3 regions of the Rhizobium sp. 768_B6_N1_8 genome follow, and region 1 is predicted to be linked to each of the others. Evidence: predicted binding sites of a transcription regulator. Region 1 holds the regulator's gene; each other region holds the start of a gene.
What was found. The regulator PhoB, encoded in region 1, activates phosphate uptake and scavenging genes when phosphate is short. The targets are predictions, from matches to a motif close to TGTCATNNANCTGTCAT.
Positions count from the first base shown of each region.

Region 1 (5,464 bases):
TGTTTGGGGGAAGCCATTGTTCGTTACCTGCTACGCCCGCCAGCGGGCGGGGCATTGTCCTATCAAGCGGTCTTCTTGACCTTGGCGGCACGGATGTTTTCGGCAGCGCGTTCGAGACGGGAAAGACCCTCGCGCGCCTCCTCGGCGGTTACGACCAGCGGCGGCAGCAGGCGGATGACATTATCGCCTGCCGGGATCGCCAGAAGATGGGCTGCGCGGATTTCCTTCAGCAGCTCTGCCGAGGGAATGGCAGCCTTGACGCCGAGCAACAGCCCTTCGCCCCTGATATCTTCGATCACGTCGGGATAGCGATCCTTGAGCGATGCAAGGCCCTGGCGGAAGACGAGAGTGACATCACGCACATGCTGCAGGAAGCCCTCGGCCAGGATGACATCGAGCACCGCGTTACCGACAGCCATGGCCAGCGGGTTGCCGCCATAGGTGGAACCATGCGTGCCCGCCTTCATGCCGGAAGCGGCCTCTGCCGTCGCAAGGCAGGCGCCGAGCGGAAAGCCGCCGCCGATGCCCTTGGCAACCGCCATGATGTCGGGCGTTATACCCGACCATTCATGAGCGAAGAGCTTGCCGGTACGGCCGACGCCGGTCTGCACCTCGTCGAGGATCAGCAGCAGGCCATGCTCATCGCAGAGCTGGCGGAGCGCTTTCATGAATTCGGACGTTGCTGGGCGGACACCGCCCTCGCCCTGCACCGGCTCGATGAGGATGCCGGCGGTCTTGTCGGTAATAGCGGCACGGACAGCCTCGACATCGCCAAAGGGCACCTGATCGAAACCAGGGGTCTTCGGGCCGAAACCTTCGAGATATTTCTCCTGGCCGCCGGCGGCGATGGTCGCCAGCGTACGGCCGTGGAAGGCGCCATCGAAGGTGATGATGTGGAAGCGCTCCGGATGCCCCTTGGAGAACTGATAGCGGCGCGCAGTCTTGATGGCGCATTCGAGAGCCTCGGCGCCTGAATTGGTGAAGAACACCTTGTCGGCGAAAGTGGCATCCGTCAGACGCTTGGCGAGCTTCTCCTGCCCCGGCACTTCATAAATATTGGAGAGATGCCAGACCTTGTCGGCCTGATCCTTGAGAGCGGCCACAACGTGCGGATTGCCATGCCCCACGGAGGTAACGGCAACGCCCGCGCCGAAATCCAGATATCGCTCGCCCGTTTCGGTGATCAGCCACACGCCCTCGCCTCGCTCGAACCGCAGCGGGGCACGAGAATAGGTATCATAAAGCGGCGAGGCTTCAGCCATGGCGCAATCTCCTGGTCAGGCTCTAAGGCAACGGACTCCGGCTAAGAAAACCAGGCCCGAAAAATCAAAAATGCCGCCTTGCGGCGGCAGGAAGCACTATTTACTTTTCGCACTGCAATGTCAACAAAACTGAGGATTTAGCACATGCGTCAAGCCTCAAATCAGACTTGCAGGTCTATCAACAGCTAATGTTGCAGAAATGACTCTCCGGGGAAGCAAGTTGGGGAAAACCCCGAATTCGGATTCATCGGATTCACGCGACTCTTGTCACAGAGTCAGGCTCACACTAGGTTAAAGTTCAATTACTAGACTGCATGCGGCGGAACTAGTCACCAAAATTGATCAGGCGTTTCTTGCTTCGGAGACTTCCGAGGCAACGGTGAGGGATTCTGCCATCACCAACGCGAAAGGTGGAGACAGGGCAATGAACTGGACAGACGAGCGTGTCGAGAAGCTCAAGAAGCTTTGGTCAGAGGGGCTGAGCGCCAGCCAGATCGCTGCGCAGCTTGGCGGAGTGAGTAGAAACGCTGTTATCGGCAAGGTTCACCGGCTCAGTCTTCCCGGCCGCGCCAAGGCCGGCGGCACGGCAACCGCTGCGCGCGCAACGAAGCGCAATACGTCGGCTCCGCGCGCCCCGAACTATGCGTCTCGCATCACCACCCGCACCGTTACCCGCCAGCAGGGCGCAACGATGCTGAAGGAAGAGATCGAGATCGAAACGGTCGAGGAAATGGAATACGTGCCGGCCAAGAATGTGGTCGTGCCGATTTCACGCCGCCTTGGCCTGACGGAACTGACGGAGCGCACCTGCAAGTGGCCGGTCGGCGATCCGCTGAAGGACGACTTCTACTTCTGCGGCTGCGACTCCCCGGATTCCTCGCCCTATTGCAACTATCACCAGCGCCTCGCCTACCAGCCGGTCAGCGAACGCCGCAAGGCTGTCCGGGTCGCCTGACCCGCGATCTTCCAACAGACGCAACGTACCATCACCCCTCCTCGCCTATGCGCGGAGGGGTGATTTTTTTAGCCGGCACAGGAGGACTGGAAAACCGCTCCTGACCACGACTATCTGCCGGAGGCCGATCTCTGCCGGTCGTTCACCATGCCTGACAATGCGAAGTTACGTGGCCAACACCACCGATGTGTTTCAGCCCCAGGCTGGCATGGAACGGTGGTCATGGCGCTGTAACGCGATTTTCTGATGCAGATGCGGTATTCTCGTGGAGTAGCACGGCGCAAACAGTCGGTCAGGGGTGCCAATGGAGATCGATCCAAAGCGGATGACAATGGGGTTCGTCGGGACGGGCACGATTACCGAGGCCGTCGTCACCGGATTGGGCAAGACAGCGTTTCGCGACACACCGATCGTGCTGTCACCGCGCAGCGCAAGCGTCGCCGCCCGCCTTGCGGCGGCAAACCGGAATGTGTCGATCGCTTTGGGGAACCAGGATGTTCTCGACCGATCCGATCTCGTATTTGTGGCGGTGAGGCCGCAAATTGCCGAGGAGGTCATCCGCTCGCTCCGATTTCGGCCGGGCCACCATGTCATCAGCTTCGTCGCGGCCACGCCAATGGATCAACTGCTGGCGTGGATCGATCAGCCAGTTCGCCTGAGCCTGGCAATTCCACTTCCGTTCATCGCAGATCTTCAGGGCGCGACTGCGATCTACCCGCCCGACGAGGTTTCCCACGCCCTCTTTTCGGCGCTCGGAACGGCGATCCAGGTTGAAAACAGACCTGAGTTCGAACTTCTCGCGGTGGCGAGCTGCCTGATGGCCACCTATTTCGGCATCCTGGACGCGACGTCGACCTGGCTGCAGAGCCAAGGGCTTTCGAGAACGGCTGGCGACGCCTACCTCCGTCAATTGTTTTCCGGCCTCGCCCATGCTGCCCGTTCGAAACCTGTCGCGAGTTTTGATGAACTCATCGGCGAGCATTCGACCAAGGGCGGATTGAATGAACAGGTGCTCGAAGACTTTCGCGATTTCGGTGGCGCTGTGGCTCTGCAAAAGGCTCTTGATCGAGTTCTTGCACGCATTCGTCTGTAGAAAGCAAACCCTCTTGAAGTTCGCTTTCGGCGCCTAGTGTCGGCTTCCAGAAGAAGCTGTGCTTCGCCGAGACAGGTCGCTTCAAGCTCGACGGACAGGGCGGGCCTACCCATCGCTGTTTCTTCAGAAGGACACCAGATAAGCAAACGGGCCGCCCGGCAAGCGAGCGACCCGTCTGGACCTCCGATCACTCGGATCAGGCTTCCATGGAATATCCCGCGCCGCGGACGGTGCGGATGACATCCTGCATGTTGGAGAAGTTCAGCGCCTTACGCAGGCGCCCGACATGGACGTCGACGGTACGTTCGTCCACGTAGATATCGTGGCCCCAGACGCCATCCAGAAGCTGCGAGCGGGAGAAGACCCTGCCCGGCGACGACATCAGGAATTCGAGCAGGCGGAATTCGGTCGGGCCGAGGCGCACTTCGCGGCTCTTGCGATGAACGCGATGGGTTTCGCGATCGAGCTCGATATCACCACACTTCAGAACGGTGGAGAGAACCTCCGGACGGGCGCGTCGCAGCATCGCCTTGACGCGGGCAACGAGTTCCGGCGTGGAGAAGGGCTTGACGACATAGTCGTCCGCGCCGGTCGAGAGACCGCGAACGCGTTCGCTCTCTTCGCCGCGTGCCGTCAGCATGATGATCGGCAGGCGCTCGGTCTCCGGCCGCATGCGCAGCCGGCGGCAGAGTTCGATGCCGGAAACGCCCGGCAGCATCCAGTCAAGGATGAGCAGGTCCGGCGTGCGCTCCTGAAGCCGGATTTCGGCCTCGTCGCCACGGAGGATCGTATCCACCTCGAAACCTTCAGCCTCGAGGTTGTAGCGGAGAAGCACACTCAGCGCCTCTTCATCTTCAACAACTGCAACTCTTGGGATCATGCGTGTCAGTCTCCTAATGCATGATCCTTAAACCGGGGGTGATTTAAGCAACGGACCATGCAGAAACTTGGAATTGGCTGCGACCTTTGCGCGCCCCAGCGCAGGGCGCGCACGCAATTGGCAGGTCCGGATTACTCCGTCACCGCACCGACGGTATTGGAGCTGTCGTCCTTCGGACGCTCACCCTCCGGCTGGGCGCCGGTTGCCATGTAATAGATCGTCTCAGCGATGTTGGTCGCATGGTCGCCGATGCGCTCGATGTTCTTGGCGCAGAAGAGAAGATGCGTGCAGCTCGTGATGTTGCGCGGATCTTCCATCATGTAGGTGAGGAGTTCGCGGAACAGCGAGGTGTACATCGCGTCGATCTCGTCGTCGCGCTCGCGGATGGACTTGGCCTTGTCCGCAGAACGCGTCGTATAGACGTCGAGCACTTCCTTGAGCTGGACGAGCGCCAGTTCGGAGAGATGCTCGAGACCGCGGGCGAGCTTGCGCGGAACGCCGGTGCTCTGGACGGCGATGACGCGCTTTGCGGTGTTCTTGCCGAGGTCGCCGACACGCTCGAGGTCGGCGGCGATGCGGATCGAACCCATGATCTCGCGAAGGTCGGAGGCCATCGGCTGGCGACGGGCGATCGTGACGATCGCCTTGTCGTTGATTTCGCGTTCCGCGTGATCAAGGATCACGTCGTCGGAAATGACCTTCTGGGCGAGCGCAGTGTCGCCGTTGACCAGCGCACGGACGGCCTCGCCGACCATCTGTTCGGCAAGACCACCCATCTCGGAAATGCGCCGGGACAGGAATTTCAGATCGTCATCGTAAGCGGAAAAAATATGTGTCGATGCCATGGGGCTTTGTCCTCGAAAATCGGGAAGGCTTCACATCGCCAAAATCAGCCGAACCGGCCCATGATATAGTCCTGGGTGCGCGGATCGTCGGGATTGGTGAACATCTTGTCGGTGTCGTTTTCCTCGACCAGGTTGCCGAGGTGGAACATGGCCGTACGCTGTGATACGCGCGCGGCCTGCTGCATGGAATGCGTCACGATGACGATGGTGTAGTTTTCACGCAGCTCATGGATCAGCTCTTCGACCTTGGCAGTCGCGATCGGGTCGAGCGCCGAGCAGGGCTCGTCCATCAGGATGACTTCCGGGCTGACGGCAACGGCGCGTGCGATGCACAGACGCTGCTGCTGACCGCCGGAAAGGCCGGTGCCGGATTCATGCACGCGATCCTTGACCTCATTCCAGAGGCCGGCGCGCTGCAGGCTCGTCTCG
Region 1 is NZ_JBPWPV010000001.1:155,853-161,316, reverse strand. Features, by position in the region: gene argF (ornithine carbamoyltransferase) at 1-17, opposite strand, end outside; gene AB8B33_RS00785 (aspartate aminotransferase family protein) at 63-1,262, opposite strand; gene AB8B33_RS00780 (GcrA family cell cycle regulator) at 1,687-2,217, shown strand; gene AB8B33_RS00775 (pyrroline-5-carboxylate reductase) at 2,522-3,310, shown strand; gene phoB (phosphate regulon transcriptional regulator PhoB) at 3,507-4,190, opposite strand; gene phoU (phosphate signaling complex protein PhoU) at 4,322-5,035, opposite strand; gene pstB (phosphate ABC transporter ATP-binding protein PstB) at 5,080-5,464, opposite strand, start outside.

Region 2 (5,464 bases), 1.8 Mb from region 1:
CGTCTTCGGGGCGGCCGTCGGCTCGCGCATCCAGCAGGTGGAGGGCGTTTCCTACGGCGCCTTCATCACGCCCGGCCTCATCATGCTGACGCTGCTCGGCCAGTGCATCGGCAACGGCTCCTTCGGCATCTATTTTCCGAAATTCACCGGCACGATCTACGAGATCCTGTCGGCCCCCGTCGCCATGACGGAAATCCTGATCGGCTATGTGGGGGCGGCCGCAACCAAGGGGCTGCTCATCGGCGTCATCATCCTGGTAACGGCCAATATCTTCGTCGATGTTCGGATCGAGCATCCCTTCATGATGGTGCTGTTCTTCCTGCTGACGGCGATCAGCTTCAGCCTGTTCGGCTTCATGATCGGCATCTGGGCGACGAATTTCGAGCAACTGAATCTCATCCCCATGCTGGTCGTGCCGCCGCTGACCTTCCTCGGCGGCAGCTTCTACTCGATCAACATGCTGCCGCCCTTCTGGCAGGCGGTCAGCCATTTCAACCCGGTGCTCTATCTGGTCAGCGGCTTCCGCTGGAGCTTCTACGGGATTGCCGACGTCAACCCGCTGGTCAGCCTCGGGATGATCTCGCTGTTTCTGGTGATTTGCCTCAGCACGCTCGGCTGGATCTTCAAGACGGGGTATCGGCTGCGCAACTGATGAGTGGCCGCCGCCACCGGCAAAATCCGAGTAGGCGGCCACAAAAATCGTTCACATTTTGTTCGCAATTGCTAGTCTGGCCTCGCTGTCATTTGCGGAGGAGGAGAGTCGTGGCGGAGCAACAGGCGAAGTTCGAGCGGTTTAAGGCATTGCATCAGCGGGATGCGGCATTCGTCATACCGAACCCGTGGGATGCCGGCTCGGCCCGGATTTTGACGAGCCTCGGTTTCGAGGCCTTGGCGACCACTAGCGCCGGCTATGCCTTTTCCAAGGGCAAGCGGGATTCCTTTGCGAGCCTGAAGCGCGGCGAGATCCTCGACAATGCCGCCGAGATCGTCGGAGCGACCGATCTTCCCGTATCGGCCGATCTCGAGGACGGGTTTGGTGCGGCGCCCGAGATCTGCGCCGAAACGATCCGGCTGGCCTCTGCGATTGGGCTGGTCGGCGGATCGATCGAAGATGCCACCGGCGATCCGGCAAGGCCGATCTATGATCTCTCGCAGGCCGTCGAGCGCGTACAGGCCGCGGTGGAGGCGGCGCGGAAGCTGCCTTTCCTGCTGACGGCGAGGGCGGAGAATTTTCTCTGGGAGCGGCCCGATCTCGATGACACGATCAAGCGGCTGCAGGCTTTCTCGGCAGCCGGTGCCGATGTGCTCTATGCGCCCGGTCTGCCTGATATCGACGCCATCCGAACCGTCTGCACCACCGTCGACAAGCCCGTCAATGTGGTGATGGGCCTGAAGGGGCCGCGCTATAGCGTTGCCGAACTCTCGGCGGCAGGCGTGCGCCGGGTGAGTGGGGGCGGGTCCTTTGCGCGCGCTGCACTTGGCGCACTGCTGCGGGCGGCCGAGGAGGTAAAATCATCGGGGACCTTCACCTACGCCGCCGATGCAATGCCGGCAGCCACGCTCAGCCAGCTCATGTCGCAGGAGAAACGGGGCGACCGGCAGTAAGGCAGGAAGCCGGTGGGGGGCGGGTTCGATATAGCCTGCGGTCTGTGCTCCTCACTTCCCCGCCGGCTGCGGTTCCGGAAATGTCCAGCTTCCATCGAGGATCGGCTGGCGTGGGCGGTAGAGGCGGACGGTGTAATTCCAGCCCTTCATTACGGGCAAGCAATTGGCGATCTTGCCGTCGCAGCCGCCGAATTGCACCTTGACCGCGCCGTCTGCTTCCTTGTCAGCGGTGATATTGTTTAGCGTATAGGCATTGAGCTTGTTCTTCTCGTAGTAGCCTTTGCCATTGTAGACGCTGACCGACCAGAAGCCGTCGACGGGAACATCCTTGACGGAGAGCCGGTAGACCATCTTGCCGTCGTTCTTCGGTGGTGTCTCGTTCAGGTAGATCGCGTCCTTCTCGGGATTTCCGCCCCAGCCGACGGCGCTGCCGATGAGATGGCGGATCGGGTCGACCTGATCTTTCGCCCCGAAGGCGCCCTTGAAATCCGGAATGGTCGTGCCCAGCACGATCAGCGCGTCACGGACCTTCTTCTGGCTCGCCTTGTCCCAGTCCGGGATCTCGAACGTTCCCGCATTTGCCTGGCTGATGGTGAGAGCGTTCTGGAGATTATGGACCTGCTTGACATCATCGGGGTCGTTGGGATCGACGAGGGTCCTGATGCCGACGAGGATGTAGCGCGTGCCGGCCGCTGCCCGATCATAGGTGTAACTGCCGGCGTCATATTTCACATCGCCGACTACGTAATGGTCTTCGTTGATGATCTGCATCGAGCGGAAGCGTTTGCCGGCGTCCGGAAGCGTGATGGTGACCGGCCCGGCATCGAGATCGATGACAGCGGATGAATAGAGCGTATCGCGGTTGGCCCGGATCACGGACTGATGATCGATGTCCATCGGTTCGCGATGATGGTTGAAGATACCGGTCTTGCCGCCGCCGTCCTTCACGGCATTGCTGAAATAGAGATCGGATTCGGCGCGGGCGAAATTGTCGACGGTGACCGGCTTGGCCGTCTGCGCCCCGGCCTGTGAGGCGAGCGCAAGTGCCAGCGTGGCGATGGCGGCACGGTAGGCAATGCGGACAGGCACTAATGCAGGTGCAGGCTTTGACCACCTCATAGCTCTCTCCCGTTTCGGTCAATTTTCCGAGGAAAAGCCTTTCACAGGCCCGATTTCGGGAGAAGTACGTTACCGTAAACCACGCCGTAAATGGCGGGCAGCAACACCTGCGGCTCAGGCCTTTTTCCTGCGCTGCCGCTTGCCGTGCCGCGGGTGAAAATCGACGAGCAGGGATTTCAATTCGAGTTCGCGCACGCGCCGTGCCGCTTCGTCGGGGCTCACCCAATCCAGCATGCGTTGGCCGGTTTCGCGGAACTGCCCTTGCGTATGCTCCACTTCGATCTGGAAGATATCGACGATGCAGGGCGCGACGTCGCCGTCATCCAGCTCCTTCAGATAGGTGTAGCGGCCGACCGGCTGCTTGCTCACCGTTCCGCGCACGCCGGCTTCCTCCCAGGCCTCGATGGCGGCTGCCTCATGCGGCTTCTTCTTTTTCATCGGCCAGCCCTTGGGAATGATCCAGCGGCCGCTGTCGCGCGTGGTGACGACGAGGACTTCGATTTCGGGGTGATCAGTCTCGGGACCGCCGTTTCGGTAACGGAAGCAGAGCGCGCCATATTGCTGGCGAAAGGCGCCTGAGAAAAGCTTCTCGGGTCTTTCTGCAAGCTGCTTCAGCAGGGGCTTTGAGGGTCCGGCGTAGGATTTTGCGCCTTTTTTGCGGGATTTCATGACATCTAGCATTGTCAAATTTTACTTTTTCGATCAATTGCCTGCGACGCTTTATGACAGATTTATGACAGTCTTCTACGACAGTCCCCGGTTCAGGAAGGATCGCCCGAGATGATGAGCGTGTTTCGCAAGATGATGCCGCGGGAGGACCGCTTCTTCGATATGTTCTGCAGGCATTCGGAAACGGTCGTCGCAGCCGCCCATGCTATGGAAAAGCTGTTGAAGGGCGAGGCGGTTCAGGAGAATTGCGACAAGATCATCGCACTGGAAGACCAGGCTGACGACATCACCCGCGAAGTGCTGGTTGCTGTCCGGCGCAGCTTCATCACGCCCTTTGACCGCGGCGACATCAAGGATCTGATCCAGTCCATGGATGATGCGATCGACATGATGCACAAGACGGTGAAGATCATCCGCCTGTTCGAGCAGACGAGTTTCGACCCGCTGATGCAGGAGATGGGCGGGGAGATCGTCAAGGCGGCGGCCCTGATGGAGGAAGCAATCCCGCTTCTCAACAAGATGGGTGCGAATGCGCAGCGGCTGGCTGTCATCGCCGAAGAGATCACCCGGGTCGAAGGCCGCTCCGACGAACTGCATGACGAGGGGCTCAAGGACCTCTATCGCCGGCATGGCGCCAGCGGCAATGCCATGGCCTATATGATCGGCAGCGAGATCTACTCCAATCTGGAAAAGATCGTCGACCGTTTCGAGGACGTGGCCAACGAAATCAGCGGCGTCGTCATCGAGAACGTCTGATGGAAGCCTCTCTCTCCCTTCCGCTGCTGATCGGGCTGATCGGTGTGGCGCTGTTCTTCGATTTCCTCAACGGGCTGCATGATGCGGCAAACTCGATTGCGACCATCGTTTCCACCCGGGTGCTGAGGCCGCAATATGCCGTCGGCTGGGCGGCTTTCTTCAATTTCATCGCCTTCCTGTTTTTTGGCCTGCACGTCGCCGAAACGCTCGGCACCGGCATCATCGATCCGGCAATCGTCTCGCCGCAGGTGATCTTTGCGGCACTGATGGGGGCGATCGTCTGGAACATCGTCACCTGGCTGTTCGGCATTCCCTCTTCGTCGTCGCATGCGCTGGTCGGCGGGCTCGTCGGCGCCGGCTGGGCGAAGGTTGGCTTCAGTTCCATCGTCTGGGGCGGCTTGTTGAAGACGGTCGGTGCGATCTTTATGTCGCCGGCAATCGGCTTCCTGCTCGCGCTGTTCTTCGTCCTCGTCGTCTCCTGGCTCTTCGTGCGCCAGACGCCCTTTGCCGTCGACCGCACCTTCCGCTTCATGCAGTTCATCTCGGCCTCACTCTATTCGCTCGGCCATGGCGGCAACGACGCGCAGAAGACCATGGGCATCATCGCCGTTCTTCTCTTCAGCCAGGGGCAGCTCGGCCCCAGTTTCCATGTGCCTCTCTGGGTAGTCATCTCCTGCCAGTCGGCCATGGCGCTCGGCACGCTCTTCGGCGGCTGGCGGATCGTTCACACGATGGGCTCGAAAATCACCAGGCTCAACCCGATGCAGGGGTTCTGCGCCGAGACCGGCGGGGCGCTGACGCTGTTTGCCGCGACCTGGCTCGGCATTCCCGTGTCGACGACACACACGATCACCGGAGCGATCATCGGTGTCGGCGCCGCGCGACGCCTGTCGGCCGTGCGCTGGGGTGTTGCGGGCAACATCGTCATCGCCTGGGTGATCACCATGTCGGCTGCCGCTGCCATCGCGGCCGCCTGCTATGGGATTGCAAGCCTGTTTGCCTAAGGGCAGGGGTCCGCTCGATGTATCGAATACCCTAATTTTAGGGGGCACTATTTTCGATCGGATGTTGCGCTCTATTCTCCATGCAAGGAGAAGGAGACAACGAGCGGACCATGCATCTATCCAGGCATTTATCTGAATTGAATGAGGAAACCCCGGCAAAGACAGGCCGCCGCGAGATCGATCAGTACGGCGCCATCTGCTGCCGCGTCGAGCGAGGCGGAAGGCTGAGCGTACTGCTCGTCACCAGCCGCGATACCGGACGATGGGTGATCCCGAAGGGCACTCTCGGAAGAAAGGAAAGGCCATATCGC
Region 2 is NZ_JBPWPV010000001.1:1,985,349-1,990,812, reverse strand. Features, by position in the region: gene AB8B33_RS10180 (ABC transporter permease) at 1-652, shown strand, start outside; gene AB8B33_RS10175 (isocitrate lyase/PEP mutase family protein) at 763-1,605, shown strand; gene AB8B33_RS10170 (DUF1254 domain-containing protein) at 1,657-2,655, opposite strand; gene AB8B33_RS10165 (NUDIX hydrolase) at 2,839-3,393, opposite strand; gene AB8B33_RS10160 (DUF47 domain-containing protein) at 3,505-4,149, shown strand; gene AB8B33_RS10155 (inorganic phosphate transporter) at 4,149-5,153, shown strand; gene AB8B33_RS10150 (NUDIX hydrolase) at 5,291-5,464, shown strand, end outside.
Region 2: AB8B33_RS10160 (DUF47 domain-containing protein) is a predicted target of PhoB. The motif match lies at 3,447-3,463, and genes of this name have one in related genera.

Region 3 (5,464 bases), 1.7 Mb from region 1:
CTTCGTCATGCAGCGTCGTGTGTGGCATGACGCGGCGGCGCAGCTCCTCGGAGATCGCGCTTTCGCCGTGCATTTCGCCGTCGACCTCGAGATCAGGAGCCGCTTCACGCACCAGTTGCAGCGCATTGCGCATCTTGGTGGCGCTTTCGGATTCGCGCGAGCCGAAGTTCGAATGCGAGACGAGGGCAGCGCGCGGGGTGATGCCGAAGCGCTTGATTTCCTCAGCTGCCAGCACTGTCGCCTCGGCGATTTCCTCGGCCGTCGGATTGAAGGTCACATAGGTGTCGGTGAAGAAGGTCGCGCCGCGCTGCGAGATCAACAGGCTGAGCGCGGAGAAATCGCGCACATTCGGGCGCTTGCCGATGATCTGGCGCACGTCGCGGAGGTGTTTCTCGTAACGCCCTTCGAGGCCGCAGATCAGGGCATCGGCTTCGCCGCGCTTCAGCGCCAGGGCACCGATGACGGTCGTGTTGGTACGAACGATGGTGCGCGCTGCCTCCGGGATGACGCCGCGGCGACCGACCAGCTGCAGATAGAGATCGACATATTCACGGAAGCGCGGATCGTCTTCGGGGTTGATGACCTCGAAATCCGACAGAGGGCGGATGCGCAGACCGTAGCGCTTCAGGCGCGTTTCGATGACCTGTGGGCGGCCGATGATGATCGGCTCGGCAATGCCTTCTTCGATCAGAACCTGAGCGGCGCGCAGCACGCGCTCGTCTTCACCTTCCGAGAAGACGACGCGCTTGCGCTCTGCCGTCTTTGCCGCCGTGAAGATCGGCTTCATGATGAAGCCGGAGCGGAAGACGAAGCGGTTCAGATGGTCGAGATAGACATCGAAATCGGTGATCGGGCGGCGGGCGACGCCGCTTTCGGCAGCAGCCTTTGCGACAGCAGGCGCGATGCGCAGAATGAGGCGCGGATCGAAGGGCGAGGGGATGAGATAGTCGGGACCGAAGACCGGGGTTTCACCGGAATAGGCGCGGGCAGCAACATCCGACGGCTCCTCGCGGGCGAGGGCCGCGATGGCGCGCACGGCCGCCATCTTCATTTCCTCGTTGATCGTCTCGGCGCCACAGTCCAGCGCGCCCCTGAAAATATAGGGGAAGCAGAGGACGTTGTTGACCTGGTTCGGGAAGTCCGAGCGGCCGGTGCAGATCATCGCATCCGGGCGGGCAGCGCGGGCGAGGTCCGGCATGATTTCCGGCGTCGGGTTGGCAAGCGCCATGATCAGCGGCTTGTCGGCCATCTGCGCCAGCAGCTCCGGCTTCAGGACGCCGGCAGCGGACAGGCCGAGGAAGACATCGGCGCCGCCGATATTTTCGGCGAGCGTGCGCGTGTCGCTCTTCTGGGCGTAGATCGCCTTCCACTCGTCCATCAGCTCGACGCGGCCTTCATAGACGAGGCCTTCTAGATCGTGGACCCAGATGTTTTCGCGCTTGGCGCCGAGCGTCACCAGCAGGTTGAGACAGGCAAGGGCTGCCGCACCGGCGCCTGACGCGACGATCTTCACCTCATCGATCTTCTTGCCGGCGAGTTCCAGGCCGTTGAGGATGGCGGCGGCGACGATGATTGCGGTGCCGTGCTGGTCATCGTGGAAGACGGGGATCTTCATCTTTTCGCGCAGCTGCTTCTCGATGCGGAAGCATTCCGGGGCCTTGATGTCTTCAAGGTTGATGCCGCCAAAGGTCGGCTCGAGCGAGGCGACGGTAGCGACCATCTGATCGACATCTGGCGCATCCACTTCGATATCGAAGACGTCGATGCCGGCAAACTTCTTGAAGAGGACAGCCTTGCCTTCCATGACCGGCTTGGAGGCGAGCGGGCCGATGTTGCCGAGGCCGAGTACTGCGGTGCCGTTGGAGATGACGGCAACGAGATTGGCACGGGACGTATAGTCGGCGGCCTGCTCCGGATTATCACGGATGGCGAGGCAGGGCGCGGCGACACCCGGAGAATAGGCGAGCGCCAGATCGCGCTGGTTGCCGAGCGGCTTGGTCGCCTGGATTTCCAGCTTGCCGGGGCGTGGATAGCGGTGGAAGAAAAGCGCCTGCTCGTCGAGGCTACCGCCCGTCAAATTCTTTTCCGATTTGGATTTTTCCTGGTGATCCATCGCCGCCTCCAGCGTTGTTCGAAGTCTTTTGAAGACTCCTCCATACATCAATCGACCGGCCGGAACAGTACGGAAATGGCCGCAGCGGAACTTTTTGACCTGATGGTAATGGGGAGCTGACATTAAGAGCCTTCCCTGGTCAGATTGCAGCATTCTGCCGGAGCAGGTTTTCGTCAGGGCAGAAGCGATTGGCGAAGGGCATACCCCAAGTAAGTCCGAGCCGATCGCTTCTGATCCTGGCGGAAAGATGCCCGGCCCTAGCCGGTTTGCAAGCAAACCACCGGGGTTGGCTGAAACGGGCCGCCTGATCGACCGGCCGACTCCGTTTGAGCCAGCAGAATGCTGCAATCTGACCAGGCAAGGCTCTAACCGGTGGATTGAACGGCTTTGCCGGCCTTTCCTTCGGTTTGTCATCTTCCTGATACACGAGTCTGATTTTGGAAGACCAGACGAAGAACGATGGGACACGAGCGGAAAGGCTTGTGACAGACATGATGGAACCTCGGCGCTTCCGCACCCTCTTCATTTCCGATGTGCATCTCGGCTCGAAAGCCGCCAAGGCGGATTTCCTGCTGGATTTCCTGAAATACCACGAGGCAGACACGATCTACCTCGTCGGAGATATCGTCGATGGCTGGCGCCTGAAGCGTAGCTGGTACTGGCCGCAAGTCTGCAACGACGTGGTCCAGAAGCTCTTGCGCAAGGCGCGCAAGGGTACGCGCGTCGTCTATATTCCCGGCAATCACGACGAATTCCTGCGCGCCTTTCCGGGCATGCATTTCGGCGGCATCGAGGTCGTCGAGCGCATCATCCATGACGGCGCCGACGGCAAGAAGTACCTGATCCTGCATGGCGACGAATTCGACGTCGTCGTGCGCAACGCTCGTCTGCTCGCCTATCTCGGCGACTGGGCCTACGACACGGCGATCCGCATCAACATCGTGCTCGCAGCGGTCCGCCGCCACCTCGGCATGCCCTACTGGTCCTTCTCGGCCTGGGCCAAGCTGCAGGTTAAACACGCCGTCAACTTCATCGGCGAGTTCCAGCGTGTGGTTGCCGAGGAAGCCCGCAAGAGCGGCGCCGACGGCGTCATCTGTGGCCATATCCATCACGCCGTGATCGAGGATATGGACGGCATCCGCTACATCAATACCGGCGACTGGGTCGAAAGCTGCACGGCGATCGTCGAGCATGAAGACGGCACGTTCGAACTCATCACCTGGCGTGCGCTGACCAGCAACGTGCCAGCACTGACATCGGTCGAATTGCTGGAAGAGGGCGATCTCGCCCCGCAGGCTGCCTGAATAATGTGTGCGTACCGCATCGGCGGTCTCCGCCGGTGCATCATGAATTTAGCCGTTGCCATCAGGCGACAGGCCCTATTTATTTTTTAAATCGTTTCGATTTATATCCGTATCGTTTCGATCGGGCTATTTCTCGCCATAGTCGTGTTTGATGGGATGTGTTAGGCAACGCACAGTTTCCTTCAGGTCCATCATGATTCCCGCACAAAATCCCTCGATGGGTGAGGGAGCGCCGCCGCGCTTCCGGCAGCTTAGCGCGCTTTGTTACAGTGCGCCGCTGTTGGTCAACGGTATCGTCCTGCCCTTCTTCCCCGTCTGGCTTGCGACTCATCAGTTCAACGATCATCAGATCGGCACGATCCTCGCCGTACCGATGGTGGTGCGCGTTCTCGTGGCGCCGATCGTGGCGGTCTTTGCCGACCGCATGCAGGAGCGGGCGCATGTGCTCCTATGGTCGGGCATCCTCTCGCTGCTGACGGCGATTGCGCTCTACTGGACAAGCAATTTCTGGCCGGTGCTGATCGTCTTTGCGCTACAGGGCGCGACCTTCGCCCCTTATGTGCCCGTCGTCGAATCGATCGTGATTTCGGGTGTGCGCCGCTGGGGGCTTGATTACGGCTCCATGCGCGTCTGGGGCTCGATCGCTTTCATTATTTCGACGCTCACCGGCGGCGAGCTGGTCGGGCGCTGGGGTGGCGGCATGGTGCTGCCCGTGATGATCTTCGGCTTCGTGCTGACGATTACGATGGCGGTCTTCTGTCCCCGTATCGGGCCGACACGGCGGCGCGGCCAGCCGATCAATCTTCCGGCGACTACGGGCAGCGGGCTGCGCGAGCCGCATCTGCTGCTTTTGCTGCTCGGCGTTTCGATCCAGCAGGCAAGCCATGCGCTGCTCAACGCCTTTTCATCGATCTACTGGCACCAGCTCGGCTTTTCGGGCGCCGAAGTTGGCATGCTCTGGAGTGCGGGGGTGGCCTCTGAGGTGACGGTGTTCTTCCTGTCGCGGCGCCTCAACCGCCGCTTCAATGCCTGGACACTGATCCGCTTCGGCTGCGCCGTCAGCATCTGCCGCTGGGTGTTTTTCCCGACGGAGACCAGCTTTATCGGCTTCTTCATGCTGCAATGCCTGCACGGCTTCACCTATGCTTTCGTGCATACCGGCGTGCAACGGCGCATCGTCGCGACGGTGCAGGAGACGCAGGAAGCCTCGGCCCAGGGTGCCTATTTCTTCTATATCGGCATGGCCTCGGGCCTTATGACGATCGCTTCGGGCTATATCTATTCCGCGCTCGGCCTCGACAGCTATTATGTCATGGCCTGTGTCGCCGCCTTTGGGCTCGCCCTCGTCATCATCGCCTATTACCTTCAGCCCCAGAGGCTGGCTTCCGGCGGAAATACGAGAGAGCCGGCATAATTCAGGCCGGGCTCGCGGTCGCGGGCAAGCAGCAGCGGACCGTCGAGGTCGACGAAATCGGCATCCTGCGCCAAAAGCACGGCAGGCGCCATCGCCAGCGATGTGCCGACCATGCAGCCGATCATGATCGAGAAGCCAAGCCGTTGTGCTTCTTCCTTCATTTCCAGCGCTTCCGTCAGGCCACCGGTTTTATCGAGCTTGATGTTGATCGCGTCGTAACGATCGGCAAGGCTGGCAAGGTCGCCGGTGTGGTGGACGCTTTCATCGGCGCAGATGAGCACATGGCGGGCAATCTCGGCCAGCATGTCGTCGCGTCCGGCCGGCAGCGGCTGCTCTACCAGCGCGATATTGGCTTCGGCAGCAATGCGCAGATGATGTTCCAGCCGGTCTTCCGGCCAGCCCTCATTGGCATCGAGAATGATGGCGGAATCGGGCGCGGCGGCGCGCACCGCCCGGATGCGGCTCTCGTCGTCGCCGGTGCCGACCTTGACCTTCAGGAGCGGGCGCTGCGCATGCTCGCGGGCCTGGGCCGCCATGACGTCGGGTTCGCCGAGCGAGATCGTATAGGCCGTGGTCAGCGGCTTCAGCTTGCGCAGATCGAGTCGCGAGGCGACGCTCTTGCCCGTAAGCTTG
Region 3 is NZ_JBPWPV010000001.1:1,817,424-1,822,887, reverse strand. Features, by position in the region: gene AB8B33_RS09255 (NADP-dependent malic enzyme) at 1-2,113, opposite strand, end outside; gene AB8B33_RS09250 (UDP-2,3-diacylglucosamine diphosphatase) at 2,605-3,417, shown strand; gene AB8B33_RS09245 (MFS transporter) at 3,611-4,831, shown strand; gene dgcA (N-acetyl-D-Glu racemase DgcA) at 4,783-5,464, opposite strand, start outside.
Region 3: AB8B33_RS09250 (UDP-2,3-diacylglucosamine diphosphatase) is a predicted target of PhoB. The motif match lies at 2,522-2,538, and genes of this name have one in related genera.